Regions from separate parts of the Clostridium sp. CM041 genome, predicted to be linked through region 3. Evidence: riboswitches for the same ligand, from Rfam matches in the RefSeq annotation. Region 3 holds a riboswitch; each other region holds the start of a gene.
The links. A riboswitch is a leader RNA that binds a small molecule or an ion and turns the genes downstream of it on or off. The one in region 3 is predicted to bind S-adenosylmethionine.
Positions count from the first base shown of each region.

Region 1 (10,317 bases), 140 kb from region 3:
CATACTTCATAACCATCTTTATCAGGCATCATTATATCCAAAAGAATAATATCTGGGTTTATTCGTATTACTGCATCTAATGCTTCTTTTGCCGCTGCTGCAGTGTATATATTTTCAAAACCTTCTTTTCTAAGCACAGTAGATAAAAGTCTTAATATATCCTCTTCATCATCAACTATTAATATTTTACTTTTATTAATTGAATTATTCATAATTACCACCTCTTAAATTATCACCTAAATGTTCCATATTAAATATTTCAGAAGACTAAACAATTAATAATTGTTTAGTCTTCTGAAATATCCTTGTATTTCTTACTTATATAATACCATAGAAACTATCTTGTCATATTTTTTATTCCTTTATAAATGATTTGTAAGTAAGCTTTGGTAAAAATATAAAACAAGCAATAACTATTGCTATTTGAATCATAATCAGTGATATTGGAACTTGATATTTTATTAATTCCATAGACATCATTCCCCAAAGTGGAGTTACCCCAAAATATTTTGCGTACACCCCTTGCGATAATAAACCACTTAGTATATATGGCACCCCCATAAGCAATCCCCCAAAAACAAAAGGTATAGAAGCTGATTTACTTATTGCTGATAAATATAATCCTAACTGCGAGAAAAAGAACGAACCTATTATAACTGTTATTATAAGTATAATCATCATTTGCAATACAGTTATGTTTGAGCCACTATTTCCAAAATACCAAAGTTTTTTTAATGGTAAATCTAGCCCTTTAAAATTAGATTTTATTAATCCATCTATACATACTGTAAGTACTATTGATAGATTACCTATTGATGTTGCTATTCCAGCCCCAATGGATTTTGCCATTACAACCTTTTTCTTTCCATTTTGGGTTGTATTTATAAGTTCATTCATATTAGAACTATATTCAAGGGTATATACAGCTGAAATTATCATAAAGGTTAGTAGTCCTATTAATGGCACAATCCCAGAAATTTTACTAAATACATCTGCCCAAACCTCTACGCTTTCACCTGGCCTAATTAAAATTTTACTAAATAAAAGCAAAACAATCCAAGTTATTATAATGCTAGGTTTTAATAACATTTTTCTTATTTCTGATTTTATAAGAATTCCCATAAGTTACACCTCCTTAGTATTTTCTAAATCAAAGTAAAACATATATACATCCTCGAAACTTGGCTCTATGCTTTGCGCTGATACATATAAAGGCATTTTATCGCTTACTACTCTTAGCTGCGTAGAATCTGCCCCCCTTTGCATATTGACCACTTTATAATCTCTTTGTATATCCATAATTTCATTTTCTTTATTCGTTGTAATCTTGTATACTTTTCCAGTCATGCCCGATAATATATCTTTATGATTTCCTTTTATTATAACGCTACCGTTTTTAATCATTATAGTTTCTCTTGCTACTGCTTCTATATCTGAAATAATATGAGTTGAAAGTATTATTATTTTGTCCTTTGATATTTCAGCTATAAGATTTCTAAATCTTGCTCTTTCTTGTGGATCAAGACCCGCTGTTGGTTCATCTAATACAACTACTTTAGGATCATTTAATAATACTTGTGCAATTCCAACTCTTCGTTTCATCCCACCTGAAAATTTACCAACTGCCTTGTTTCTAACCTCATATAAGCCAACAAGGTTTAGTAGTTCATCAATTTTTTCAGATGCACTATTTTTATCTATTCCTTTTAATGCAGCCACGTATTTCAAAAATTGCTTTGCTGTAAAATTTTTATATGCACCAAATTCTTGTGGCAGATATCCAATAATATTTCTATACTCATCCTCTTTATCGTAAATACTTTTCCCATTATAAATAATTTCTCCACTAGTAGGTTTTGTTAATGTTACTATTTGTTTCATTAGTGTAGTTTTACCCGCTCCATTTGGTCCGAGTAGTCCATATACACCATTTTCTAAAGTAAGTGTTATATTATTATTTGCATTCTTTTTTCCAAAGGTTTTTGTTAATTTTTTTATTTCAAGCTTGTTCATAATTATTCCTCCTCTAATTTTAATTATCTTACTAATACTTTTTTAAATGATACTATGCTTAATGTAATTGCTGCCACTATAGTCACTGCAAGCATTCCAATACAAAGATTTATTAAATCAAAATTCATACCAAAGAATTTTACACTTCCATAATATACTCCAGCAAACATTTGAAAATAGACTATTAAATCTATAAAATTAACCTTGCTTAATACCATTTGAACATTACTTGGAATTACTCTTACTATAGTTAACAGTTTTGGAGTAATAACAATAATTAAAAACGCACTTGTTGATGTTATTGAACTTTTTGTTATAAATGAACATAAACATGCAATTACACCTAAAGTAACTAGTATTAATATCATTATGATTATCTTAGATATTATAAATTGAATTATTGTATATGCATCCCGTGCTAGAATAGGATTATCTATTATTCTTATTGCTTGTAGTTTCCCATTTATAGGCATGCCATATTGAATTGCTGTTATTATGAATTGAATTGCTAGATAAAATCCATATAGAACTGTTGGTATTAATATTCCAAGTCCTAATTTTGAATATAAAGTTCTATTTTTATTTTTTGATGTAAGAATCAAATTTTCTACCGTAGAAACAATTTCATCCGTATATGTATTACAGCAAACTATAATTAGAATTACCACCATACAGAATACCATAAATGTATTGGTCGCTCTATAATCGAATACCTTCCAAAAACTAACTTCTTTATACATGGCGCCTTCCATACTTTTTAGCTTTTTGGTGGATATTTCTTTAATACCTTTACTAAATTCATCCTTCTGCTGGTTATTTGCAGCTTCCTTTATTGTTCCTATTTTTGCATCTAATTTTTCTTGTGCAATTACCTCTGCCTTCCTTGTATCTTTAATTAACTCATATTGCTGATTTCTATGTGATTTCTGTGTTTCCATCTCTGGTTTTATAAAAGCCATTACTCCGCAAAGTAAAATAAATATCGCCGCTACAATTATTCCAGTTTTTGATTTTAATATTTTTTTAAGTTCCCAATATATCATATTGTGCCTCCTTGTATTCCTCTTCAGTAATTATTTTTTTCGGTAAGATTATAATTATGAAGTGAATCTTGCTATAGGTACATTATATAAGGTTAATCTTATCTCTTGATAACATTAACCTTAAATAAACCTTACAAATATTTTTATATAAGATAGAGCCAAAGAAGCCAATGACCCTACCCGATGGATTATATTAGCAGACTATTATCTAACTAATAAAGGCAATTACCCTTAATAATAAATTATTAAACAACTGTAACACTCATCAATAGTTAATTTAATGAAAAAAGTATGCTAATTTTATATTTTAGCATACTTTTTTTTATGAATAATAAGCTGTAGAATGAATATAATTATAATTAAATGGAGAACCTGCACAATTCCTAGCACCTAAAAATTATATCTTTGGATCTGCTATGAATAGTTCAGGTTACTCTCTTTTTGACTGTATGGTATCCCCTGGCTTTGACTTTAAAGATTTTGAAATATTAAAAACCATCTCATATCACTTAATACATATGTAATTTTTCCCTTTACTTTTTCATAAAGAAAAAATACCCCTTGCTATTTACTTTCTATGATTATGCTAAAATAATAACCTTAGTTAATACTAATATTCCAAGTAAAATACCTACTACTACTCTATATATTGCAAAGACTTTCATTGGCTTCTTTTTCAAATAATCCACAAATTTTTTCATAACTATCAAAGATACTATGAAGGCTACAACAAATCCTACTATTAATGAAATCCATAATGTTTTCGTCATTACAGAATAATCAAATTCAAATAAATCTTTTCCTGTTGCCCCTATCATAGCTGGAATCGCTATGAAAAATGAAAATTCTGCTGCTATCGGTGTTGATAATCCTGCAATCCATCCGCCCATAATTGTAGAAGCACTTCTTGACATTCCTGGCCACATTGCAAGCAGTTGTAATAAACCGATTTTAAATGATTGTATAGGCGTTATGCTATCTATACTTTCTACTTTATGATCCCTGTTTCTAACTCTCTTCTCGATTATTAGTAACAATAATCCACCAACTATGAATCCTACTATAACAGCCTCTGGTGTAAACAATAGTTTTATTTTATCGTATAATACTACTCCTGCAATTCCCATTGGTATAGATGCCGTAATAACATTTATCCCAAATCTGAATCCTTTCTTTCCCTCTTTTCCTTTAGTAAATATAAACTTAAAAAATTCTATTATACTTTCGCTAATCTTCTCCCAATACAAAACAACAACTGCCATTATTGCTCCAAGTTGGATTACAACTTGAAACATCTTTACAAACTCTCCCTCAAACCCAATTGCCCATCCAATCAATATCATATGTCCTGTAGACGATACTGGGATAAATTCAGTTACCCCTTCTACTATTGCTATTATAATTGCTTTTAATAAAAATATTATGTCCATAACTCACCATTCCTTCCAATCTAATTATTACTGTATATAGTTTATCATAATAATCTATAAGGTACCATCTTGGAACCTTATAGTAACATTACATCTTCGCAAGTTTTAAAAAATGCTTTACCTGTCGTAGTAATTGTGTTATTCTTAAATTACTACGACAGACAAAGTACTACAGATGCAGTAAAAGCAAAGGAGGATATAATTTGATAAGCAGCGATGTAATTCGAGGATATAATGATACGATTATTCTTTTTATGCTTCAAGATGGCGAATCCTACGGGTATGAAATATCAAAAAATATTAAGAAATTATCAGAGGATAAGTACGTTATTAAAGAGACCACACTCTATTCGGCATTCAACCGTCTTGAGAAGAACGGATATATCGAATCTTTCTATAAAGATGAAACCTTTGGTAAAAGACGCACATATTATAGAATTACCCCCGTAGGTCTAACCTATTATAAAGAGAAATGTGAAGAATGGAGCTTAACAAAAGAAGTTATTAATAAATTTATTAAGGAGAGTGATTAGTTTGGAAACTATAAAAAATTACTTAGATAATATGTTTAAAGTCCTACCAATAACAAATCAGACGATAAAATTAAAAAATGATTTATTATGGAATTTGGAAGAAAAATATAATGAGAATAAGAGTGATGGAAAATCAGAAAATGAAGCCATTGGTATTGTAATCTCAGAATTTGGCAATATCGATGAATTAATTGATGAACTTGGCATCGAACATATGAAAGATGGTGCGCTACTTAAAACCATTACACAAGAAGAAGCTGATAATTTTATGACTACAAAAAAAGAATCTGGCTTATTAGTAGGTATCGGTGTTTCTTTATGTATTATAGCAACAGCTATGCTAATATTACTTACCACTCTCACAGATGGTGGCATTATTGGTAAAGGTTTTTCAAAAGATTTCAGCGATATGTTTGGTATTATTGCACTATTCTTACTATGTGCACCTGCTGTAGCTTTATTCATTTATTCCGGTATGAAGCTACAAAAATACGAATATTTACAAAGCGGTTTTGATTTACCTCCTCATGTAAGAGCAATTGTAAATCAAAAAAATAATGCTTTTTCATCAAAGCATATGATATCTGTAATAATAGGTGTAAGTCTATGCATCTTATCACCAGTTGCACTTTTTGTATCATCTGCTTTTGGCGACAATGCATCTAGCTACGGATTAGTTGTTTTACTTATGATGGTTGCTATTGCCGTTTTCCTCTTTATATATTTTGGAAATATTAAGCACAGTTTTAGTATTCTTTTACAAATTTATGACTTTACAACTGAAAAAAACTTTACAACAGAAAAAACTGAAGATAATAAACTTATTGCTGCAGTTGCTGCTATCGTATGGCCATTAGCAATCTGTATCTTCCTTGTCAGTGGATTAGTTTTTAATCTATGGCACATTAATTGGATTATATTCCCTATCGTTGGCATTTTATTTGGCATGTTCAGTGCAGCATATAGTATTATAAAAGAGCATAATTAAAATAACTTTATCTATTAAAAAAGTATTGACAATTGTTTTTATGAGTAATATACTAAATACTAATAACTGAATACAACTTATCCAGAGTGGCAGAGGAACTGGTCCGATGAAGCCCGACAACCAGCATTCTTATTCGAATGTAGTGGTGTCAATTCCTGCAGATTGTAAAATCTGAAAGATAAGGATGTTAGCAAATTTTATGATACAATTTTATTGTTTATTAAAGTTAACTATTGCTACTTTCCTTATAGGAAAGTAGCTTTTTTTCTTCCCCAAAAATCTAAATAAATAATGTACTAAATACTAACAACTAAATATAACTTATCCAGAGCGGCAGAGGGACTGGCCCGATGATGCCCGACAACCAGCATTTTTAAAAGAAGTGCACTGGTGTCAATTCCATCAGATTGTAAAATCTGAAAGATAAGGACGATAGCAAATTTTATGATACAATTTTTTTTATTGTTTAATAAAATTAATCATGCTGCTTTCCTTATAGGAGAGCAGCTTTTTTTGAAAAATAATTATAAAAGGAGAAATTAATATGAGTGAGCGAAAATTAAGTTTTGAAACTTTACAGGTACATGCAGGGCAGGTTCCAGACCCTACTACAGGATCGAGAGCAGTCCCAATTTATCAAACATCATCTTTTGTTTTTAAAAATGCAGATCACGCAGCAAATTTATTTCAATTAAAAGAAGAAGGAAATATATATTCAAGGATAATGAACCCAACTACAGACGTTTTTGAAAAAAGAGTAGCCGCTCTTGAAGGCGGAGTAGCAGGACTTGCTACAGCTTCAGGAATAGCTGCAACATTCTATGCAATACTTAATGTTGCAAATTCAGGCGATGAAATAGTAGCTGCAAGCACTCTATATGGTGGTACTTATGAACTATTTAATGTTACTCTTAGAAAACTTGGAATTAACGTAACATTTGTTGATCCAGATGATCCTGAAAATTTTAGAAAAGCTATCTCTAATAAAACAAAAGCACTTTATGCTGAAACAATGGGAAACCCAAAAATAAATGTTCTAGATATAGAGACAGTAGCGGATATTGCTCATGAAAATAAAATACCCCTTATTATTGACAATACCTTTGCAACTCCCTTCCTTTGCCGTCCAATTGAGCATGGTGCAGATGTAATTATTCATTCAGCAACAAAGTTCATTGGAGGACATGGAACTACTATTGGTGGAATTATAGTTGATGCTGGTAAATTTGATTGGGCAGCTAGCGGTAAATTCCCTGATTTTACAACTCCGGATAAAAGCTATAATGGAATAGTATATGCTAATTTAGATGCTCCAGCATTCGCTTTAAAAGCTAGAGTTCAACTTTTAAGAAACACCGGTGCGACGCTTAGCCCTCAAAGTGCATTTTTATTTCTTCAAGGTTTGGAATCATTATCGTTAAGAGTTGAGAGACATGTAACAAACGCTAGGAAAGTTGTTGAATTTTTGAGTAAGCATCCAAATGTTTCATGGGTAAATTATCCTGAACTTGAAGGGAGCAGATACAAAGATTTAGCTAAAAAATACCTACCAAAAGGAGCAGGATCAATATTCACTTTTGGAATAAAAGGTGGCCTTGAAGCTGGAAAAAAATTTATTAATAATGTAGAATTATTTTCGCTGCTTGCAAATGTTGCAGATGCAAAATCTCTAGTAATTCACCCCTCAAGTACAACTCATGCAGAGCTTAACGCAGAGGAGCAAAAATCTGCTGGAGTTACTTCAGATTTGATAAGACTTTCAATTGGCGTTGAGGGTATCGATGACATTATATACGATTTGACGCAAGCTCTAGAAAAATCAGTTCAATAAAAAGTTAATAATTCTTTGGCAGCTGGTTTCAAAATAAGGTCTTGTCCCTAACTATATTCCTCCATCACCTTAGATGACGGAGGAATAACTTTAAAGTTTAGAAAGGAAAACTATTATGGAAAAGGTAAAAATAGCGATTTTAGGTTTTGGAAACGTTGGGACGGGTGTATGGAAAATACTTCACGAAAATAGAAAAGAAATAATGAAACGTTCAAATTATGAAATAGAAGTTGCTAAAATACTTGTAAAAGATATAAATAAAAAAAGAGAGATCAAAGCACCTAATGGACTATTAACAGATAACATTGATGATATTATAAATGATGAAAGTATAAAAATTGTGGTTGAACTTATTGGTGGATGCGATAAATCTAAAGAGTATATGATACGCGCAATGAAATCTAAAAAACATATTGTAACTGCTAATAAATTAGTTATCGCGAACTGGGGCGAAGAGTTATTTAAAACAGCGGAGAAAGAAAACGTATTGTTTTATTATGAAGCAAGTGTGGCTGGTGGAATTCCAATAATACGCGAGATTAATGAGAGCCTTACAGCCAATAGGATTGAGCAGATAATTGGAATTATAAATGGAACAACTAATTACATATTAAGCAAAATGACAATGGATGGGATTAGCTTTGATGAAGCACTAAAAGAGGCGCAAGAAAAGGGTTATGCTGAAGCGGACCCAACCTCAGATGTTGATGGCTTTGACGCTGTATATAAGCTTGCGATAATGTCTTCTCTAGCATTTGGAACTAAGGTAGATCATGATTGTATTTATAGAGAAGGAATAAGAAGTATTAGTGACATAGATATAGAATATGCTAAAAAACTTGGTTATTCAATAAAACTTTTAGCAATAGCTAAAGAAGTAAATAACAAATTAGAGCTAAGAGTACATCCAACCCTAATACCTTCGAGCCACCCAATGGCAAATGTAGCTGATGCATTTAATGCTATTATGATAAAAGGAAATGCAGTTGGAGAGTTAATGCTATATGGAAAAGGCGCTGGAGCTTTTCCAACTGGAAGTGCAGTTGTAGGTGATATAATATCCATATTAAGAAATAATGTAAATCATTATGACTTATTAGACCTAAGTGACAAGACTGATTTTAAAGAAGTGAAAAAATCGGAAGAAAATGAATCAGAATTCTATATTAGGCTTAATGTTAAAGATACAGTAGAAGTTTTAGGAGATACAGCGAAAATATTTGGAAAAAACAATGTCAGCATTATGTCCGTTACTGGAGATGTAAGGCACGATGATCATGGACCACTAGGCTTTATTACCCATAAAAGTTCAGAAAAAAACATAAGAATTTCATTAGAAAAAATAAAAGAACTAGAAAACGTCAACAAAATAGAAAGTATAATAAGGATGGAATCATTTTATTAAACTTATTCTCCTTTTAGTATTTATATATAAAAACACCCCATCAGATGAATTTTACAACTTTTTTAGTTATAATCATTCAATGGGGTGAAGTTCACTATTTCGGTTCTATTACATTAAACCATGATTTATACTTTTTTAACAAATTCAGATTTTAATTCCATAGCTCCAAACCCATCAATTTTGCAATCAATATTATGATCTCCATCAACCAAACGTATATTTTTTACTTTTGTACCTTTTTTTATGGCTAATGGACTTCCTTTTACTTTAAGGTCTTTGATTATTGTTACAGAATCACCATCGTTTAATACATTTCCATTTGCATCTTTGATAATCCTTTTCTCTTCACTACTTTCTGTTTCTAATTCTAAAGTCCATTCATGAGCACATTCAGGGCAAACAAAAATACTTCTATCTTCGTAAGTGTATTCTGAATTACATTTTGGGCAATTTGGCAAATCAGCCATAATTTCATTTCCTCCATTCGTTATTGTTAACTCTAATATATAAGAATTATTGTCAATTTTCTTTTTACAACTTCATAAGAATAGCAATTACAAAGTTAAAATTCACAAAAAAAAATATATGGAGTTCCTTATATGCTTATATACTATCATAGTCTCCTCATATTGACAAACCTTCCTCCGCCCTCTCCTTAAAGTCCCTTTTTTCTATTAATCATTTTTTACATACAAGTTTTTTAAAAGCAAGTCTAATTTCAAAAATAACCATAGCAGTCATTTATCTTGCCAAATTAATATTTTTAATATTTTCCATTTTCCATAAATCTGAATATGCCCTAATATAAAATAATACATTACTTTCTTTATGATTTTTTAATAGTAAACCCCATTTTGATGTTATCACATTATCATCCATGCTTTTAGTAAATCCCCAGCTTTCCTCGGTGTCATGGGACATTACATAAATAACCATCTTGCTCTGGTCGGTTGCATCACCATCAGTTAACACATTGATAAAAGGTGTATACTTGTTTAATAGTTCTTTACTGGATTCAATACATTCAGCATAGTTGAACATATCTTTAAATTCACCAAATACCCTTCTCCAAAA
Region 1 covers NZ_CM143648.1:1,905,304-1,915,620, forward strand. Annotated here, with positions in the region: gene ACWJJT_RS08945 (response regulator transcription factor) at 1-212, opposite strand, end outside; gene ACWJJT_RS08950 (hypothetical protein) at 355-1,122, opposite strand; gene ACWJJT_RS08955 (ABC transporter ATP-binding protein) at 1,126-2,013, opposite strand; gene ACWJJT_RS08960 (hypothetical protein) at 2,037-3,056, opposite strand; partial or broken gene ACWJJT_RS08965 (cupin domain-containing protein) at 3,422-3,580, shown strand; gene ACWJJT_RS08970 (undecaprenyl-diphosphate phosphatase) at 3,638-4,486, opposite strand; gene ACWJJT_RS08975 (PadR family transcriptional regulator) at 4,690-5,019, shown strand; gene ACWJJT_RS08980 (permease prefix domain 1-containing protein) at 5,021-6,007, shown strand; SAM riboswitch class I at 6,082-6,192, shown strand; SAM riboswitch class I at 6,326-6,437, shown strand; gene ACWJJT_RS08985 (O-acetylhomoserine aminocarboxypropyltransferase/cysteine synthase family protein) at 6,552-7,838, shown strand; gene ACWJJT_RS08990 (homoserine dehydrogenase) at 7,954-9,243, shown strand; gene ACWJJT_RS08995 (zinc ribbon domain-containing protein YjdM) at 9,369-9,710, opposite strand; gene ACWJJT_RS09000 (alpha-amylase family glycosyl hydrolase) at 9,985-10,317, opposite strand, start outside.
Region 1: it holds a riboswitch for S-adenosylmethionine, as region 3 does, so the genes downstream of both, ACWJJT_RS08985 (O-acetylhomoserine aminocarboxypropyltransferase/cysteine synthase family protein) here and metA (homoserine O-acetyltransferase MetA) in region 3, are expected to answer to the same signal.

Region 2 (10,317 bases), 940 kb from region 3:
ATCTTATAGATTTCTACTTTGATGGAAATATTGTTGAAGCGGTAATGAAGGCTACTACTAAAATGGAAGGTAGCTATGCAATAGCAGTAATATCAAGTGATGAACCAGATAAATTAGTGGCAGTAAGAAAAGATAGTCCGTTAATAGTAGGTATTGGCAAAGATGAATTTTTTGTAGCTTCAGATATACCAGCAGTATTAAACCACACAAGAGAAGTATATTTATTGGAAGATAACGAATTTGTTGTAATTTCAAGTGATGGAATAAAGCTTATTAATGCTGAAAACGAAGTTATAGAGAAAGAAGTATTCCATGTAACTTGGGATGCAGAAGCCGCTGAAAAAGGTGGATATGAGCACTTTATGCTAAAAGAAATCCATGAACAACCAAAGGCAATCAGAGACACAATGACTTCAAGAGTAGTTCTAGGAGAGCCAATATCTCTAGATAAAATAACTATAACTAAAGAGCAAATTCAAAATTTAAATAAAATATATATAGTAGCATGTGGAACTGCATACCATGCAGGAGTTGTAGGTAAATATGTTATAGAAAAACTTGCAAGAATACCAGTAGAATTAGATATAGCTTCTGAGTTTAAATATAGAGACCCAATAATGGACGAAAATACATTGATGATAGTTATTAGTCAATCAGGAGAAACTGCAGACACTATGTCCGCTTTAAGGCTTGCAAAGTCAAAAGGTGCTAGAGTTATAGCAGTAACTAATGTAGTCGGTAGCGCAGCTTCAAGAGAAGCAGACGACGTACTATACACTTGGGCTGGACCAGAAATAGCAGTTGCATCTACTAAAGCTTATGTAACTCAGCTTATAGCGATGTATATAATAGCATTATTCTTTGCTCAGAATAACGAAACATTAAGCGTAGATGAATTAGAAGAAATTAAAGCAGCTATGCTAGAGCTTCCAGAAAAGGCAGAGCAGGTGCTTAAAAATAAGGAAACTGTTCAAAAATTCACAGCGAAAACTTATATGCATAGAGATATGTTCTTTATAGGCCGTGGACTTGACTATGCAGTTGCAATGGAAGGTTCATTAAAGCTTAAAGAAATATCATATATCCATTCAGATGCCTATGCGGCAGGAGAGTTAAAGCATGGTCCTATAGCGCTTATGGAAGAAGGAACTATAGTTATAGCACTAGCTACTCAAGAAGAATTATTTGATAAGATGGTAAGTAATATAAAAGAAGTAGCTACTAGAGGAGCAAAAGTATTTGCTTTTGCGCCAGAAGGACACACTGAAATTGAAAAATCAGTATACTCCGTAACTTATATACCAAAAGTAATGGATATATTAGCACCAGTAATTTCAGTAATTCCACTACAATTATTATCTTACTACATGGCAATTCAAAAGGGTTGCGATGTTGATAAGCCAAGAAATCTTGCAAAATCAGTAACGGTGGAATAAGAAAAAATAGATGATATACATGTATTGTACACAAACAACAAACTCTGTCCAAGAATATTAAAGATGTCCCCAAAAATGAAGGAAATGCAGGTGACCCGACCTGCACTCCTTCATTTTTTTATTCCCATTATCGAATAGTCTTACCAACAAGATTAGATTCAAGGCGTGATAGATTAAATAATGATGTACAAAACTATCAACACCCACCCAAACACAAATGTAGGTATCAACAAAATTGTACACATCAGGCTTATAAAGAGGGGGTTTATTGTGGATGATTTCCATTATGGGGATCTATACTTTCGGTAATAATCTTATTAGTATTATGTGGATGTGTAATATTTTTGTGTATACCTTTGGTTACAGGAATAATAGCACTTGCAGGTTTTGGGGGAGGATTATGGAGTATAGCAGGCTCTTTCTTTTGCTTAAAGCAGGGAGTTCATATTGTTGTTACGCAAATAGGATTTGGATTTTTATTATTAGGGATAGGTGTTTTATGTGCATTGATAACACAATTTACATTTATAAAATTTTTTAATGTTACAAAATTCTTTATACAGAAAATCTCTTATACATTTAGAAAGAAGATGGTGAGAATATGAAAATTATAAATATAAAAAAATTTTGTTTAAAGTTAAGTTTTATTCTAACACTTACGGGACTGATTATATCCTTTATAGGATTTGGAATGTCAGGTTTTGATAAAAATGCATATAAAACAACTGGAGAAAGCCACTGGTATAGAACCATCAATTTGTAGGATAAATATGTATACTAATTTCAAATATAGAAGAAATTCTACAATACAGAATTTCTCGTAAAAGAGAATAAGAAAGCGCACTTTAATAAGCTTCAAGAAATATGAAACATGTAACATTGTCCAGCTGAGTCACACAGGAGAAAGTTATACGGGCGGGGAAAATAGAAAAAATAGTAAGTTAATTATGGTATGTAATGGTATAATTTATTAGGGTCGTCTCACTAGCGTAGAATATTATGCGATATCGCTTTATTTGAGGAGGATTATATGAAAATCAAATTAATTCAACCTGCAATGGTACAAAGACCTATGGATACAAAATTAAAAACAAGAATGTCTCCTTCGTTAGCTTTATTAACAATAGCAAATCTTACGCCAAAAGGGCATGAAGTTAATATTGAGAATGAAAATGTTGAAAAGATAGATTTCAATGAACCGGTAGATTTGGTGGTTATAACTGTTACTGTAGATGTTATGAATAGAGCAGTAGAAATATCAAAGGAGTTCCAAAAGCTTGGTGTAACAGTAATTGCGGGGGGGATACACATAACATCAGATCCAGAGGGAACTGTTGATAGTTTTGACGCAATAAGTGTGGGAATGGCTGAGAGAGTTTGGGTAAAGATACTTAAGGATAAAGAAAACAATTCCCTTAAAAAGATATATTATGATATGGAAAATATTTCGGGAGAAGAAATAGTATCACCTAATTATGATATTATCGATAATGAAAAATATTTATATACTAATATAATTAGCACAAGCAGGGGATGCCCATTTCAATGTGATTTCTGCTATAATAGTTGCAAAAATGTACTTAAAACCTATATTAATAGACCTATAGATGATGTAATTAAAGATATAAATAAATTAAAAACAAGACATATAATGTTTATTGATGATAATTTTGTTGGAAATCCAAAATGGACAAAAAAATTATTAAAGGAAATGAAACCTCTTAAATTAAAGTGGAATGCAGCAGTTACTTCTAATATAGTTGACATGCCTGAACTATTAGATGAAATGAAGGCGGCAGGCTGTCAAAGCCTTTTTATAGGTTTTGAAAGTATAAACAGTAAGTCATTAAAAAGTGTTCATAAAGTACAAAATAGTGTGAATAGATATGAGAAGCTTGTGGATGAAATTCATAAAAGAGGAATAATGATAAATGCTAGTTTTGTTTTCGGATTAGATGAAGATGATGCCTCAATATTTAAGAGTACATTAGAATGGGTAGTTAAAAATAAAATAGAAACGGTAACATCCCATATTCTTACCCCCTATCCTGGCACAAAGTTATACTTATCATTATTCGAGGAAAATAGAATAGTAGATTTTAATTTGTCTAATTATAATACTGCCCAAGTTGTATATAAACCCAGGAGTATGACAGCAGAAGAATTATATAATGGCTATCTATGGATATATAAAGAGGTGTACACGTTTAAAAACATAATGAAAAGACTGCCGAAATTCAAAAAACAATGGATTCCATTTTTAACATTTAATTTTTGTTATAGAAAATTTGGAAAACTAACTGAGATCTTGTGCAATATAGTTTCTTTTAAAAATATAGGAAGATTTTCTAGCTGGTTGGCTTATAGAACAAAGTAGGTGGCGGCATTTTTATTTACTGAATCTCCATCAATTAAATGGAAATTTAAAAAATCAACCTTGAACATCATCCAAAAGAGAGCGACTTATGTATTAAGTTGTGTTATTAAAGGGGATTTGTATATAGGATATCAACGGTATGCTTAAATATAGCGTTAAAAAAAGAGGGGAAGTATTTTTGAATACTTCCCCTCTTTTAAAATAAAATATAATTATTGATTAACGACATTTCGGAAGGAAAGTCATTAATAATGCAGAACCGTAGGCAATGATTTAACGTTCGTGCTGGGTTATTGTGTAGGTGCTGTGGCTGGTGGGTGTTCATTTGCCGCTGCGTCTGCAGCGGCTTTGTCAGCTGCAGCTTTGTCGGCTGCTGCTTTGTCGGCTGCTGCTTTTGCGGCGGCTTCATTTGCGGCGGCTTCATTTGCGGCGGCTTCATTTGCAGCAGCTTCATTTGCGGCGGCTGCGTCTGCGGCAGCTTTTGCAGCGTCATCGCTTGCTTTTTTTGCAGCATCATCGCTTGCTTTTTTGGCAGCATCATCGCTTGCTTTTTTGGCAGCATCATCAGTTACTTTTTTGGCAGCATCATCGCTTGCTTTTTTTGCAGCATCATCACTTGCCTTTTTTGCAGCATCATCACTTGCTTTTTTTGCATCATTATCACTTGGTTTTTCTATGACTTTATTTTCTGCTTTTATTTTACCATTTTCATTTAATTTGATATATAGAGTATTCATTAATACCCCATTTCTATCAACTACTGTATTAGGACGAATAAAGTCTTTTTGTTCTAAATCTTGGTGTAGGTACTCCATATATTCTTTCCATATCTGACCTGGTTCTTGAGCTCCATACATGTTTTGTGGCGCTGGAATATCATCTCCTACCCATACAGAGGTTGTATAATAAGGTGTATATCCTACAAACCAAGCGTCTTTTGATTGATCTGTAGTTCCTGTTTTACCTGCAGTAAAGGGATAGTTACTAAGTGCTAAATTTGAATGACTTCGACTTTCTGTTAGCACACCCTTTAAAGTATCTGTCATAAGATAAGAAGCACCACTATCATATACTTTAGTCTGTTTATGGTTATTTTCAAATAACACTTCATTAACTACTGTATTGGTTATTTTACGTACATTAGTCGGGCTTATAAATTCACCGTTTCTTGCAAGGGTTGAATAACCAGAAGCCATTTCAACTGGCGTAACACCCTTTGTAAAACCACCTATAGCAATTATAGGGTAAATATCTTGAGGAGTTGTATACTTAAACTCCATGTTTTGTAGATATTTCAACGAATTCTTTACGCCCATTTCTGCCACTAATCTAACAGGGATAGTGTTTATAGATTGCTCAACTGCATATCTTAAGGATACAGACCCTCTGTATTTAAAATCAACATTAGCGGGACCATTATCAAATGCAGTATCGTTATATTCACTAGCGGGAATGTAGCCTTTTTCAAATGCGGGGGTATATGCAATTAATGGCTTTATAGCGGAACCTGGCTGTCTCACACCTAAGAAGGCTCTGTTAAAGGTGTTACCATCTTGGCTTCTACCACCAACTATAGCTACTACTTCTCCAGTATTGTTATCAACAGTGACGCTTGCACCTTGCTTTTTATATAAACCCGTTTTGTCATCTGTGCTTGTATATTGATCCAAATGACTATCAACTGCATTTTGTAATTTTTCTTGTTTTGTAGTATCGATAGATGTATCTATCCTATATCTTCCACTAAGAAGTTGTTTTTCTTTATTCTCATATTCATCATTATATTTAGTGAAATAAGTTTTTCTATCATTATCATTACTGAAAGAGTATTTAGAAACAAAACCATCTTTTTCCATTAACTTTAAGGTTGCATTGTGAACAGCATATTGTATATCGTAACTCATAGGTTCAGGTGCTGTATGAGGTTTAATATTTAATTTAATAACGTCTGCTTTTGCTGTATCAAAATCATTTTGTGAAATTTGTTCTAAGCTTAGCATTTTATCTAAAACTAAGTCTCTCCTCTTTATAGCATTGTCCAGATGCGTCACGGGGTTAAAAACAGATGGATTATTGGGTATTGAAATGAGCATAGCTATTTCAGATATATTTAAATCCTTATTATTCTTTTGAAAGTAAAATTGTGAAGCACTTTCAATACTATAACATCCATTACCAAAGTTTATATTATTTACATAAAATTCCAATATTTGATCTTTTGAATATCTTTCTTCTAATTTCTGTGCTATAACAGACTCTTCTAATTTTCTTGATAAGGTTACATCAAATGAAAGGAATACATTTCTTGCAAGTTGTTGAGTTATTGTTGAACCACCTTGTATGATATCGCCCTTGGACTTTATATATACCCAGGCAGCTCTCCTTATCCCCTTATAATCTATACCACCATGTTTATAAAACCTTTGGTCTTCTATTGAAGTAACAGCTTTGGCTACATAGGGATTTAAGTCTGCTTCTTTTGTGTAATAATATGTATTGGTCTTAAATTCTTTTAATAGTTTACCGTTAGTGTCGTAAAATTGTGTTGGTTTTCGGGTATTAAAGGAGGTCTCGTTTATGGTTTGTGCTATATTGTTAGCATCTTTTATAGTTGCCTCTATTTTAGACCCATATTTAATATAACCATATCCTAAAGTTATCGTAGCTGATACGAAAATTATTGCAGAAAATATCAATAAACCTTTAACGATTTTTTTCCAAAGTTTCTTTTTAACCGGTGCTATTTTTACTGTTTCTACATTTTTATTATTATCCATTGATATCGCCTCCTTATTTTTATTATACAAAAAAATGTCCAGGGTTAGCCCTGGATGACCATGATTCATATATACGTAAAGGGGGGTTGTCTTACTTGGTCGCCATAAGTATTATCCTTTTTTTAGGCATATATTCAATTGTTATTACTGAATTTCTAATACTAGGTCACATAAAAGAGACCTTATGGGTCTGTTTTATACTATTAAAAAAGTGCTTAGTTTATGTGTGTATAATACGATTATTTTACAATTTTGTCAATAACACCACGATATATGATTTCTATTGGTGTTAATTATTTTTTATTGGCATTTCAAACATTAGCCATACAACGTATCCTCCTAGAACAATATAATTATTATAATATATTATAACATAAATAATGTAACATGAATATTAACATGAATATTTATGTTACATATAAAGTATTAACAAAATATATATTATGATGAAACATCATTAGACAGTTATATGATGTTTGGAGAAAGTGGTAAGTTGTATAATGAAATGACCGAAGAGTAACAAAAAAATAAAGACTCAAGAGAAATACTCTTGTATAATGTTAAGTGACTAAACCAACATATACGGGAGGATTTCAAATGAGTCAATTAGATTTTATCACACAGAGCAGAAAAGGTAAACACATAACATACGAGGAACGCATAAAGTTAGAAGCTTTACACAAAATGGGACTTAATTCAACTCGTATTGCGGAGCAAATAGGTGGGCGCTCAGAACGTACAATAAGGCGTGAAATTGCTAAAGGAATTGTAGAACTATTGAATAGTGACTTAACCACTCGAATGGAATATAGCGCAGAAATTGGGCAGTCAGAGCATGACAAACAAGGTGCCGCTAAAGGTCCTGCATTAAAAATAGGAAAAGATCACAAATTGGTGAGGTACTTAGAAAAAGCTATTGGTATAGATGGCGAATCTCCGTATGCAGCTATTCAAAATATCACAAATAAAAATCTACAATTTGAAACAACTATTTGCTTCAAAACTGTGTATAACTATTTGGATAATAATTTGTTTTTAAATATAAGTAACAAAGATCTGCCTGTTAAAAAGAATGCTAAAAAGAGAAACTATAAAAAAATAAGATCAGCGTATAACAATACCAAAGGAACTAGCATATCGGAGAGACCTGCAGCGGTAGCTGCACGTGATGAGATAGGCCATTGGGAAATGGACACTGTAGTTGGCAAACAGGGTACAAAAACTGTCTTAATGGTGTTAAGTGAAAGAGTAACTCGTAAGGAGTTAGTCTTTAAAATACCATCTAAATCACAGGCGGCTGTCGTGAAAGAATTGGACAAATTGGAGCGTAAAATGGGAATGTTATTCTCAAAAACATTTAAAACAATCACCTGTGATAACGGCTGTGAGAACCTTGATTTCGAGGGTATTGAGAACTCAGTAAGAAATAAACGAAAGAGAACTAAAGTGTATTATGCTCACCCATATAGTTCATGGGAGCGAGGCACAAACGAAAATATCAATAAAATGATACGACGATTTATCCCAAAAGGTGTGGATATTTCAGCATTCTCTAAAAAACAAATTATGCAAATACAGCACTGGATCAACAATTATCCAAGAAGGATTTTCAACGGTTTATCTGCCAATATGATGGAACAGAAAACCATTACAACTTAACATTATATTTTTCGTGAAAATTTCGGACATTTTATATTGCAATCTACAATGTTTGGAGAAAGTGTATAAAAACTTCTTTACATAGCATTCATATAGTGATATTATAAATCTAATTTAATAAATAAGTTAATTCTCATCAAGAGAGATAGAGGGACTGGCCCGATGACATCTCGGCAACCATCAGACGTTATTGTCTGAATAGGTGCTAAATCCTGCGTTAATTTCATTGTAAATTATCGGAAGATGAGAGAGGTGTCTTTGTAATTTTATACCTCTTTCATCATTATATAATGATGAAAGAGGTTTTTGTTTTTTGAATAGATGTAAATAAAATTTAATAGTGTCTTATCAAGAGAGGTGGAGGGACTGGCCCTATGAACCCCGACAACCAGTATCATATTATGATACATGGTGTTAATTCCTGCAGCATTGCTGCAAGATAAGAATAAGTTTGGAAGTAGTGCCCAAGTTTATTCTTGGGCTCTATTTTTTTAGAGTAATGTTTAAAGAAAGTATCAAAAGGTAAAGATGAATTATAAGAAACGAAAAGGAGAAGGGATATCATGATTAAAGTTCGAGGTGTAAGTAAAAGTTTTTCAGCGGTTAAAGTGTTAAATGATGTTTCATTTACAGTGGAGGAAGGTGATATTTATGGTGTTATTGGTCACAGTGGAGCTGGTAAATCCACTTTACTTAGATGCTTTAATGGGCTTGAAACCTATGATACAGGTACCATTAATATAATGGGAAAAGGGGTGAAACAGCTAAGTTTGAAAGAACTTCGCGAGTTTAGGAAAAATGTAGGCATAATATTTCAGAGTTTTAATCTTATTAACAGTAAAAATGTTTTTGAAAACATAGCATTTCCATTAGAAATATGGGGAAACGACAAAAATTTTATTAAAAAAAGAGTAGATAGCTTAATAGAGTTAGTAGGACTTAAGGATAAGGAAAACGTCAATGTAAAACAACTTAGCGGTGGGCAGAAGCAAAGAGTTGGAATTGCAAGAGCGCTTTCACTTAATCCGAAGATATTACTTTGTGATGAAGCCACCTCTGCACTAGATCCTAAAACTACAAAATCTATATTAGAACTTTTAAGAGATATCAATAATAAATTTAATATAACAATTATTGTAGTTACCCATCAGATGGAAGTGGTAAAAGAAATTTGTAATAAATTTATTCTTTTAGAAGGAGGGGAAATCAAAAGTCATGGCATTACCGATGAACTATTTATTAGGCCAACAAAGGAAATGAAAACACTTATGGGAGAGGAAGAATTACTACCTAGCACGGGATATAACATTAAAATATTTTTTACAAAGGAAATTACTAAGAGTTGCCTCATAACATCCATTGCCAGGGAATTAAACATTGATTTTTCAATAGTATGGGGAAGGCTTGAAAAATTTAGGGATAACGTAATGGGGAGTCTCATAATAAATGCAAGTGAGGATAATAAAGAAAAAATATTAAGATATTTAGATGAAAGATCAATAGCGTGGGAAATCAATGATTGCTCAATGCAGAGTGAAGAATATGAAGGGGGGAGTATAAATGCTATTTAAAGAAATCTTATTACCCGCACTAATAGACACAATATATATGGTAACGGTATCCACGATTTTTACAGTTATTTTAGGATTTGTTTCAGCAGTAGGATTAATTATAACTGGACCTATTGGCCTAAGGCCAAACACTTTAATCTATAAAATTTTAAATTTAGTAATAAATATACTTAGGTCTTTTCCGTTTGTTATACTAATGATATCTATATTCCCTTTAACTAAGATCATAGTTGGAACAACAATAGGTACTAATGCAGCTATAGTTCCTCTAACTCTTGGCGCAGCACCTTTTGCTGCAAGAATAATAGAATCTGCACTTTTAGAAGTGGATTATGGGATTGTTGAAGCAGCTAAATCATTTGGTGCAAAAACCTATCAAATTATTTTTAAGGTTATGTTAAAAGAGGCAATGCCATCTATAGTTCTTGGAGTTACGTTAACAATAATAAACATTATAGGTTACTCAGCTATGGCTGGGACAATTGGTGGAGGGGGAC
Region 2 covers NZ_CM143648.1:2,713,420-2,723,736, forward strand. Annotated here, with positions in the region: gene glmS (glutamine--fructose-6-phosphate transaminase (isomerizing)) at 1-1,436, shown strand, start outside; gene ACWJJT_RS12880 (hypothetical protein) at 1,781-2,041, shown strand; gene ACWJJT_RS12885 (hypothetical protein) at 2,038-2,199, shown strand; gene ACWJJT_RS12890 (B12-binding domain-containing radical SAM protein) at 2,467-3,813, shown strand; gene ACWJJT_RS12895 (transglycosylase domain-containing protein) at 4,104-6,590, opposite strand; gene ACWJJT_RS12900 (IS30 family transposase) at 7,188-8,249, shown strand; SAM riboswitch class I at 8,380-8,499, shown strand; SAM riboswitch class I at 8,592-8,695, shown strand; gene ACWJJT_RS12905 (methionine ABC transporter ATP-binding protein) at 8,813-9,820, shown strand; gene ACWJJT_RS12910 (methionine ABC transporter permease) at 9,810-10,317, shown strand, end outside.
Region 2: it holds a riboswitch for S-adenosylmethionine, as region 3 does, so the genes downstream of both, ACWJJT_RS12905 (methionine ABC transporter ATP-binding protein) here and metA (homoserine O-acetyltransferase MetA) in region 3, are expected to answer to the same signal.

Region 3 (10,317 bases):
TTTTGTCTTCCATTTTAAACATTCCTCCTTTTATTTGGAAATTAAAATCTAAATTTGATTAACAATAATTTCCTAAAAAGAGGATATGCTGTTTATCATATTAGATTCTCTAAATAGCAATTATTAATTACTATTATATACCTATATTAACATAATATGAATGCATGTACAATATTTTTTTACTTTTTTATACAATCATTTTTTATATCAATATAAAATATTAGAAGTAGTAGACTTTCCTTTGGAAATGTGGTTAGAATGCAAAATTACCACTCTTAAATACAGGTATTTCTTTTCCATCTGCTGTAATACCTATTATTTGCAAATCTCCTGTGCCAACCATAAAATCTTCATGCACAAAGGAATCATTAACCCCTAGTTTTTCAAGTTCCTCACTACTTAAATTTTCACCATTTTTTATGCATACTGGATATGCTTTCCCAATAGCCAAATGGCAAGATGCATTTTCGTCAAAAAGTGTATTGTAAAATAGTATATTTGAATTTGATATTGGAGAATCATATGGTACTAATGCCACTTCACCAAGATAATAAGATCCTTCATCGGTTTCAATAATGCTCTTTAAAATATCATAACCATTTTTTGCTTTGAAATCTACAATTCTTCCCTGCTTAAAAGTAAGTGAAAATTCTTCAATTAGATTTCCATTATAGTTTAAAGGTTTTGAGCTTACTACTATTCCATTAACTCCAGTCTTTTTAGGAAGTGTAAATACCTCTTCAGTAGGCATATTAGCTATAAACTCTATGCCCTCTGGGGTATAATCTGATCCTCCAAGCCATAAATGATTTTCTGGAAGCTCAATTTTAAGATCAGTACCCAATGAATTTTTATATTGCAAATATTTAAAGTTATTCAAATTTAAAAAATCCATACTTTTTTTTAGATTGCTTTTGTGAGTTTCCCATGAATCAACAGGATCCTCTGTATCAACCCTTACTGTTTTAAATATAGAGTTCCAAAGTTTTTCCATTGCCTTATCCTCTGATAGTTCTGGAAAAACTTTTTTTGCCCAGGATAAAGTTGGAATTGATGCAACACACCATACATTTTTATTACTCATAAGCCTATCTCTGTATTCTTTTATTGCAGTACTAGCTGCTTTATGTGCTTTTGACAATCTCTGCGGATTAACATCCTTCATAAGTTCAGGATCAGAGGCTGAAATACTTAAGAAAGCTGCGCCCATTCGTGCATTAGATAAGTAAAAATCTCTCTGCCATTCCGGATATTCTTCAAAAACCTCTTCTGGCGCATGCATAAATTTAATTTTTGAGGATAATTCATCCCTCCAATTTATAATTACTTCCCTAGCACCCTCTATATAAGCACTCCTAGAAACAATTCTAGTAAAAGACGCGCACTCTATAGGCGAGTTGATTACAAGTGTTTGATTCTTTTGAATATTTATTCCTGTTTTTACCAATAAAAGAGCATATTTTTCTAATAATTCATTATTCATAATTTATTTTTAGCGAGTAAGTGTACATCAAGTACTCAAATTCACTAAATACTCACTTCCTTCCAATATCTCGTGTAGCCTTCTGCACGGATTGATTTTGATTACTTTATTTATAATTTATTATTAGTACATCCAAGAAAATTATACCATAGAAGACAGCGTATGAAACCTAATGTTTAGTTCCATCTATCTGCTTTTCTATTTACTTCAATGATAATAATCTTTATAACCGCTATACTAGTAATATTATTATATAAAGATAATTATGAGAACTAAATCAAAATAATTATCTCAAAATAATAATATCTGACTTTTACTTAAATATAATTTACTTAAAAACATGAATTTTTATGATTTTGGTTATACTACATTTAAACCGATAATTATTTTACTAATAAGGAGGATTTTTCATGAAATCAAAAATTGTACTATTAACATCAGCTCTATTAACTGTGTTGTTTGTAGGATGCGCTAAGCAACCTGCACCCCCAAAACAAACAACACCGCCAGAAACAACCCCAAATGTAGTAACCACAGCTTCAATAGTAAATACTACAGCTACTTTTGAAAAGGCTATAAGTAGCAAGGGGACATGGATTATTGCAATAACAAAGGATTTAGCTATTGATAAAGATCTTGTAGTTGATGGTGAGTATAAAAACGGTAAAAAAGATGATAGTGGAAAAGATATTATACAACGTAAGATAGCTCTATACAGCCAAGATGAGGATAAAAACATAACTGCTAGATTCACTTTAACTGTTCCAAAATTAACTATCAATAGTGTTAACGGCAGTATAGAACATGGGACTTTCAAAGGTGATCTTTATGTTTCTGCAAATAACTTTCAGTTAAAAGATGCGACCGTTGATGGAAATATATATTTTACTACTGATGAAGCTAAATCTACATTCAAAATGGATGCCAAAAGTAAATTGACAGGAAAAACGGAATTAAAAAAATAGTATAGTATCACAAATATTAAACCATTAAAAAATCGAGTTTTTTAATGGTTTAATTTTATTTTGAAATTTTGTAATCATGTAGGTCTCTTTAACTATTTACAATTACTTATATATAAACCAATAAAGATTCTTTAGAGGTATGTTTTAAATTAGAAAAGGTAGTAACATAAAATGTTATTTTACATAATAATATATTGTGTATAACTTTTATAAGGAGATTTTTATGAAAAATTATTCAATGGAAAACATGAAAGAAATGAACCCTACGATGCCTATTAATCAAATGGATCATATGATGCCTACGATGCCTATGAATCAAATGAATCCTATGATGCCCACCATGCCTATGAATCAAATAAATCCTATGAATCCTATGATGCCTACGATGCCTATGAATCAAATGAATCCTATGATGTCAATGATGCCTATGAATCAGACACCAATGGATCCTATGATGCAGAACTGTATGATGCATATGATGCATATGATGTGTATGATGTGTATGATGCATATGCATCATATGATGCCTATGCCCGACAAAGACAATGTAAAAAAATAATTTTCTACTTAGATTCGAGCAAAATCATATAATTAGGCTAAGTCACATAAATAATCTAAGTGACTTAGTTTTTTTTCTTCCATGCTTATTTTGCCATAATTCCCTTTCCAAATTCTTGTGAAACGCGCCCCTTATTCTCGCTGTATATCATATACTTTAAAGACATATCACATGGTTCCATTTCTAATCACTTTACTTTCTATATTAAGCTTTATTGGCTCTTTAATTCTACTGTTTATTCTACTATGCTATACTCATACTAACTAAGTATATAGAATAAGGAGTGTATAAAATGACTGAACAACAAAAGATGCTAAATGGTGAAACATATAATGCCTATGATAAAGATTTAGTACTCTTAAGAAATAAAGCTAGGCATCTTACAAAACTATATAATAATACAGATCCCGAGGAAACAATCGAGCGAATAAATATTATTAAAAAACTACTTGGAGAAATAGGCGGGAATTTTGAAATAGAACCTCCCTTTCATTGTGATTATGGCACTAATATTGAAATTGGAGAAAATTTCTATGCGAATTTTAATTTTTTGGTTTTAGATGATGGACTTGTAAAAATTGGACATGATGTATTGTGTGCTCCTAATGTAAGCATATTTACTGCAACTCATTTAATTGATCCCAAATTAAGGCCCAAAAATGCTGATTATACAAAAGCTGTAACTATAGGGAATAATGTATGGATTGGTGGTGGCTCTATAATAAATCCCGGTGTAACTATTGGGGATAATAGCGTAATAGGTTCTGGTAGCGTGGTTACAAAAAATATTCCGGCTAATGTTATCGCTGTTGGAAATCCTTGTAGAATAATAAAAAATATTGATTAATTAATAAAAGTACCTAATATAGTACTAACAACTGTTGTATCAACATTTCATCTTTAAATTGAAATCCGATAATGAAATAAATTACAAGTAATATTAAAAATGCTCGATATTCAAAAAACTACTGAAATATATATTTCAGTAGTTCACTATCTGGCTTTTGCCAATTTTTTTATTCACATTCTTTTGTAACCTAAGTTCAACTTCTTCTTATCTAAACTGTAATTGCATATTATAATATTTTACACCCAATTGTGCAAATACTTCCACTTATAGTAGTTACTTCCACTTATAGAAGTGTGAGACTTTCCTTCTGAAATGTCGTTAAAAGTTTTTAGAAACGTAATTTATCATTAACATCCCCTATTTTAAAATTGCTAATACACCACCCTATGATAATTTATTATCCCGATTGGATAATCCCTCAGAATAATTGTTAGATTACTTTACTAAAAAAGAAAACTCACCCTCCACATTATCCTTTAATAAATTTGCGTTGATTTCTACTTGAACTCCTATTTTTCCGGCACTTACAATTATGGTATCTATTTCGAGAGCACTTTTATCAATAAATGTTTTATACTGTTTCTTCATACCTATAGGGGAACACCCCCCTCTAACATATCCTGTAACCTTTTGAAGATCCTTTAAATCTAACATTTCTATTCTCTTCTCGTTAGTTACTTTAGCTACTTTCTTAAAGTCCATTTCTTCTCTAACTGGAATTAATATAATATAAATATTTTTAGAAATTCCATGTGTCACTAAAGTTTTATAGACATACTTTTCATCTCTACCTATCTTATTTGCCACAGACACTCCATCTATTTTATCATCTTTGATATCATAAGTTATAACATTGTATTCTACATTCCCTTTATCTAAAATTCGCATAGCATTTGTTTTTATCATCATCTTCCCCTTTATTTAAATGGATTTACAATAAAAAGTTAGTTTCAAAGCTTCCCTTATTATATCCTCTTTTCTTACCTTATGCACTATTTACCTAATCACAATAGTATTTATTGGTCTATTTTACAATTATTAACTATAAATAACCCCTTTGCTATTGAAATTTTTACCAGTTGCTATATAATGATATTAACAAAGTAAATTAACTTAGATCGTCTACATTAAAGGGGGAAAAAACATGTCGGAAAAAGTAAAAAGTACTAAACATTTAACATTAGTATCATTAGTTTTAATGATTTTTACTTCGGTTTATGGATTTAACAACATTCCCAGATCATTCTATAAGATGGGTTATGCTGCCATTCCTTGGTACATACTGTCTGGAATAACATTTTTTATTCCTTTTGCTTTCATGCTATCTGAGTTTGGTGCAGCTTTCAAGGATGAAAAAGGTGGAATCTACTCATGGATGGAAAAATCAGTGGGGGCTAAATTTGCTTTTATGGCAACGTTCATGTGGTACGCATCTTATGTAATTTGGATGGTTAACGTTGCATCGGGAATTTGGGTTCCAATATCGAATGCAATATTTGGTAAAGATATAACACAGACTTGTTCCTTATTTGGATTAACCGGGCCTAAAACTTTAGGAATACTTGGAATGCTTTGGATAATATTTGTTACATTTATATCAACTAAGGGATTAGATAAAATTAAAAAGGTAACTTCACTAGGTGGCACTGCAGTTGCATTGTTAAATGTAGTATTATTAGTCGGATCTCTACTAGTCCTTATAGGAAATCATGGCCAGTTAGCTCAGCCAATAACTGGACTTAGTTCATTCATATCCTCGCCAGATCCTGCTTATTCTGGAAATATGATTTCATCATTTGCTTTCGTAGTATTTGCTATATTTGCTTATGGTGGTATTGAAGTTGTTGGAGGACTAGTTGACGAAACAGAAAATGCTGAAAAAAACTTCCCTAAGGGTGTTGTTATTTCAGCAATTGTTATCTCAGTTGGATACGCACTTGGACTATTCCTTGTTGGTATATTTACTAACTGGTCAACTGTTATGACTGGAAATGGCGTTCACTTAGGTAATGTTGGTTATGTAGTAATGAGTAACCTAGGATATTCTCTTGGTAGCGCATTCGGTGCAAGCGAAGCAACATGTTTAGCTTTGGCGCATGGAGTAGCTAGATTCGTTGGGCTTTCAATGTTCTTAGCTTTAGCCGGTGCATTCTTTACATTAATGTTTTCTCCATTAAAACAATTAATTGAAGGTACTCCAGCTAAATTATGGCCTGGGAAAATGGCAGAAATGAAAAATGGAATGCCTCAAAGGGCTATGTGGATTCAAGCTACAATAGTTTGTGTTATTATTGCTCTTGTATCCTTTGGTGGAGAGAATATGTCAGGTTTCTTCGTTGTATTAGTAGCTATGACTAATGTAGCTATGACTCTTCCATACATGTTTATAGCTTTTGCTTTTGCACCATTTAAGAAAAACAAAGATATTATTAAGCCTTTTGAAATATTCAAAACTGAAAGAAGTGCACTAATATGGACAATAGTTGTTATGTTCACTGTTGGATTTGCAAACTTCTTCTCAATAATACAACCAGCACTGGAAGGAAAATTGAGCATAACACTTTGGAGTATAGGTGGCCCGATATTTTTTGCGGCTGTTGCCTGGTTTATGTATAGCCACTATGAAAAGAAATATTTAAATAAAAATATACCCTTTACAAATAAAAATTTTAAATAAGTCTATGCTGAATCAAAAAGATGATTTCTGTGTTGTGCACAGAAATCATTTTTTTGCTTTTCACATTATATTATATAATTTCCTCAATAAATAATTTTATTATTATTCCATTTACCTGATTTCATGTAGATTATACACATTACAAGTGATGCGAATGTTGCAAGAGGAGAAGCAAATCCAATTTCATATAGAGTCATACCTACTATTTTACTTAAAACAAAAGATAACGGTATACGAATGATAAATGTAGCAATTAAACTGTGAATCATTGGAAATAACGAATTACCACAACCACTAAAAAACGAGTTCATACAAAATACAAAGCATACCAAAATGCAATCGATGCTGTATGATTTAATATATAATGCAGCTGTTTCTATGACCGCTGTATCCCTAGAAAACAATGCTGTAAGCGATGTTGGATTCCATTGTGCATATGCATAACATATTATTCCTAATATTAATGAGCATCCCGTGCCTATATACAAACATTGTTTTGCTCTTTCCTTCTTTCCTGCCCCCATATTCTGAGCTGTCATCGCTGCAATTGCTGAAGCAAATGCAATCGTTGGAAGCATTGTAAATACAATTATTTTTTCGACAACACCTACAGATGCAGAAGCAGTAAGTCCCATTACATTAATAACTGCTGTAATTATTATAAAAGAAATATTAATTAAACCATCCTGTAATGCTATTGGTAATCCTAGCTTAAATACCTTCTTTGCTTTTCCTGCTTCAATCCTAATATGACTACGATGAAACTCAAAGTTAAAACCTATCTTTTTTATATACAGCACCCCAATTATGAAGCTTATAGCTTGAGCAGCTATAGTAGCAATTGCAGCTCCTGGCGCCCCCATATGGAACCCACCCACTAATATTAAATCTACCATAATATTAGTTACGCAAGCTACCGCAATAAAGAATAATGGTGCTTTTGAATTGCCTAGCCCTCGCAGAATACCACTCAACGCATTGTACCCTATAATAAATGGAATACCACAAGAACAGATAAAAATATATTCTTTTGTGTATTTAAATGCCTCTGTTGGCGTATTCATTAAATTTGTAATAGTACCTGTCATTACCACCATAATTACAGTCAACACAGCTGCTATTATACCAAATGTACAAATGATAGTTCCAACTGACTCTGCAATATCTTTATATTTTTTTGCACCCAAATAGTTGCCAATTAAAATAGTACCTCCAGTTGTTAATCCAAGGATAACGCTTGTGATTGTCTGCATAATCTGGCTTCCTGTTGCCACAGCAGAAACTTGCGCCGAATTATCAAACTGTCCAACAACCAACAAATCAGCTGCACCATAGAGTGCTTGCAACAAGCTTGCTAATAGAAACGGAAATGCAAATTTTAAAAGCGTTGGGATAACCTTACCCTCTGTTAAAGTATTCTCTTGTTTCATAATAACCTTTCCTTCTGTTAAAATGTTCTGTTGTGTCATAATATGTGCCTCCTAAAATAAAAAAATGCTGGATAAGGCAGTTGGCTTTATCCAACCATCTTATCCAGCATATAATTATCTATATACCCTCCGATGAACAGTAGCAATCGTAACACATATGTTCAATATTGTCAAAAATAAAACAAAGACATTTTTACCTATTGACAATTGCTTTTACGAGTAATATACTAAGCAATAACAACTGAATACAACTTATCCAGAGCGGCAGAGGGACTGGCCCGATGATGCCCGACAACCAGCATTCTTAAGTGGAGTGCAATGGTGTCAATTCCATCAGATTATAAAATCTGAAAGATAAGGACGATAGCAAATTTTATAATACAATTTTATTGTTTATTAAAGTTAATCACGCTGCTTTCCTTATAGGAAAGCAGCTTTTTTTTATAAGATGCCTAATTACAAGGAGGATGCAAATGCCAATAAAAATACCTGACAATCTTCCAGCGTTTAAAACTTTAAATAAAGAGAACATTTTTACTATTACAGAAGACTGCGCATTTCACCAAGATATTCGGCCTTTAAAAATTGTGATTTTAAACCTTATGCCAACAAAAATCGATACTGAAACACAAATTTTAAGACTTCTTGGGAACTCTCCACTACAGATTGATATAGTTCTTCTTCACCCTGCAAGCCATGCATGTAAAAATATATCGCAGGAACATTTAATTAAATTTTATAACACTTTTGAAGAAATAAAGAATTCTAGATTTGATGGAATGATAATAACTGGAGCGCCAATTGAAAGTATTCCCTTTGAAGAAGTGGATTACTGGGAGGAGCTTAAAAAAATTATGGAATGGAGTGTTCACAATGTATACTCTACCTTGCATATTTGTTGGGGTGCTCAAGCAGGGCTTCATTATCATTACGGAGTGCAAAAACATAAACTTGATAGTAAAGTATTTGGAGTGTTTAAACATAAAATAACAAAGCAAAACGTTAAACTTTTGAGTGGATTTGATGATGAATTTTATGTTCCACATTCAAGACATACTGAAATAAGAAAAGTTGATATTGATAAAATAGATGAGCTTGAAATTTTATCAGAATCTGAGGAATCAGGCATTTACATTGTATCAGCAAAAAAGGGAAGACAAATTTTTATAACCGGGCATTCAGAGTATGATCCATTAACATTAAAAAATGAATATGACAGGGATATAGCAAACGGCTTAAATATAAATGTCCCCAAAAATTATTATCCAAAAGACGATCCATTAAAAATACCTATCGTAAAATGGAGAGGTCACTCAAGTTTGCTTTTTTTAAACTGGTTAAATTATTATGTTTATCAGGAGACACCTTACAATTTGGTGTACCTAGAATAATACATATAAAAGTTGGGCCCCTAGTAACTTAGGGACCCAACTCTAAATATTGAACTTTATTAAAATTTAATCTGTATTAGAAATTCGTTTTTTAAATTCTTCCATGTCATGGAATGAACTTATATATACCCTATGTAAGGAAAGTATACCATCCTCTTTGGAAGACCATCTGCCGTCAGTACTAAAAGCCATTGTATACCCTGCTTCTCGTACAGCCTCAATTGAAGTTTTACTGTATCCACCATAAGGGTAGGAAAAGAATTTTATTTGTTTATTTAATATTTTTTCCAAATCTTTTTTAGATTTAACTAAAGTTTCTAGTTGCTTATCCTTAGGCATCTCTTTTAAATTTTCATGCTTTACGGTATGACTACCTATTTCTACTCCATATTTTTCCATTTCTACAAGCTGTTTCGAAGTCATATAGTTAGGACTTTTATCAATACTACCAGTAATAACAAAAATTGTTGCTTTAAAATTATACTTTTTCAAAACAGGGAACATATCCGTATAATTATCTTCATAACCATCATCAAAAGTAAGAACTATGGATTTTTCAGGTATTGGTATATCCTTAATAAGATATTCATATAAATTTGTAAGTGTAATAGTATAATAACCATTATCTTTTAAATATTTTAGTTGCTCCTCAAATCTTTTAACAGGAAGACGAATAGGATTATCTTTTTCGTAGTCAATTGAATGGTACATTAAAACTGGAACACTCTTTCCTGAAGCCTTCATAACAGCAGTCTTGTCAAAAGCGGGTATCGAAGAGGTTTGAGCGGGTTCAGCCGGTTTAATGGGTTCAACTGCAGTTGCTGGTTTAACTGGGGCAGTTTTTTTTATTGTAGCAGTCTTCGATCTTGAACATCCCGAAAGAGACATTAAAATAATGAGTGTAAATATTAAAAATATTTTTTTTCTCATAATAACCTCCTTGTATGTATTTTTTCGAAACA
Region 3 covers NZ_CM143648.1:1,769,533-1,779,849, forward strand. Annotated here, with positions in the region: gene ACWJJT_RS08250 (zinc-ribbon domain-containing protein) at 1-13, opposite strand, end outside; gene ACWJJT_RS08255 (aminopeptidase) at 254-1,483, opposite strand; gene ACWJJT_RS08260 (hypothetical protein) at 1,894-2,448, shown strand; gene ACWJJT_RS08265 (hypothetical protein) at 2,672-3,007, shown strand; gene ACWJJT_RS08270 (sugar O-acetyltransferase) at 3,300-3,854, shown strand; gene ybaK (Cys-tRNA(Pro) deacylase) at 4,293-4,763, opposite strand; gene yjeM (glutamate/gamma-aminobutyrate family transporter YjeM) at 5,002-6,534, shown strand; gene ACWJJT_RS08285 (MATE family efflux transporter) at 6,618-8,003, opposite strand; SAM riboswitch class I at 8,214-8,325, shown strand; gene metA (homoserine O-acetyltransferase MetA) at 8,438-9,355, shown strand; gene ACWJJT_RS08295 (polysaccharide deacetylase family protein) at 9,422-10,285, opposite strand.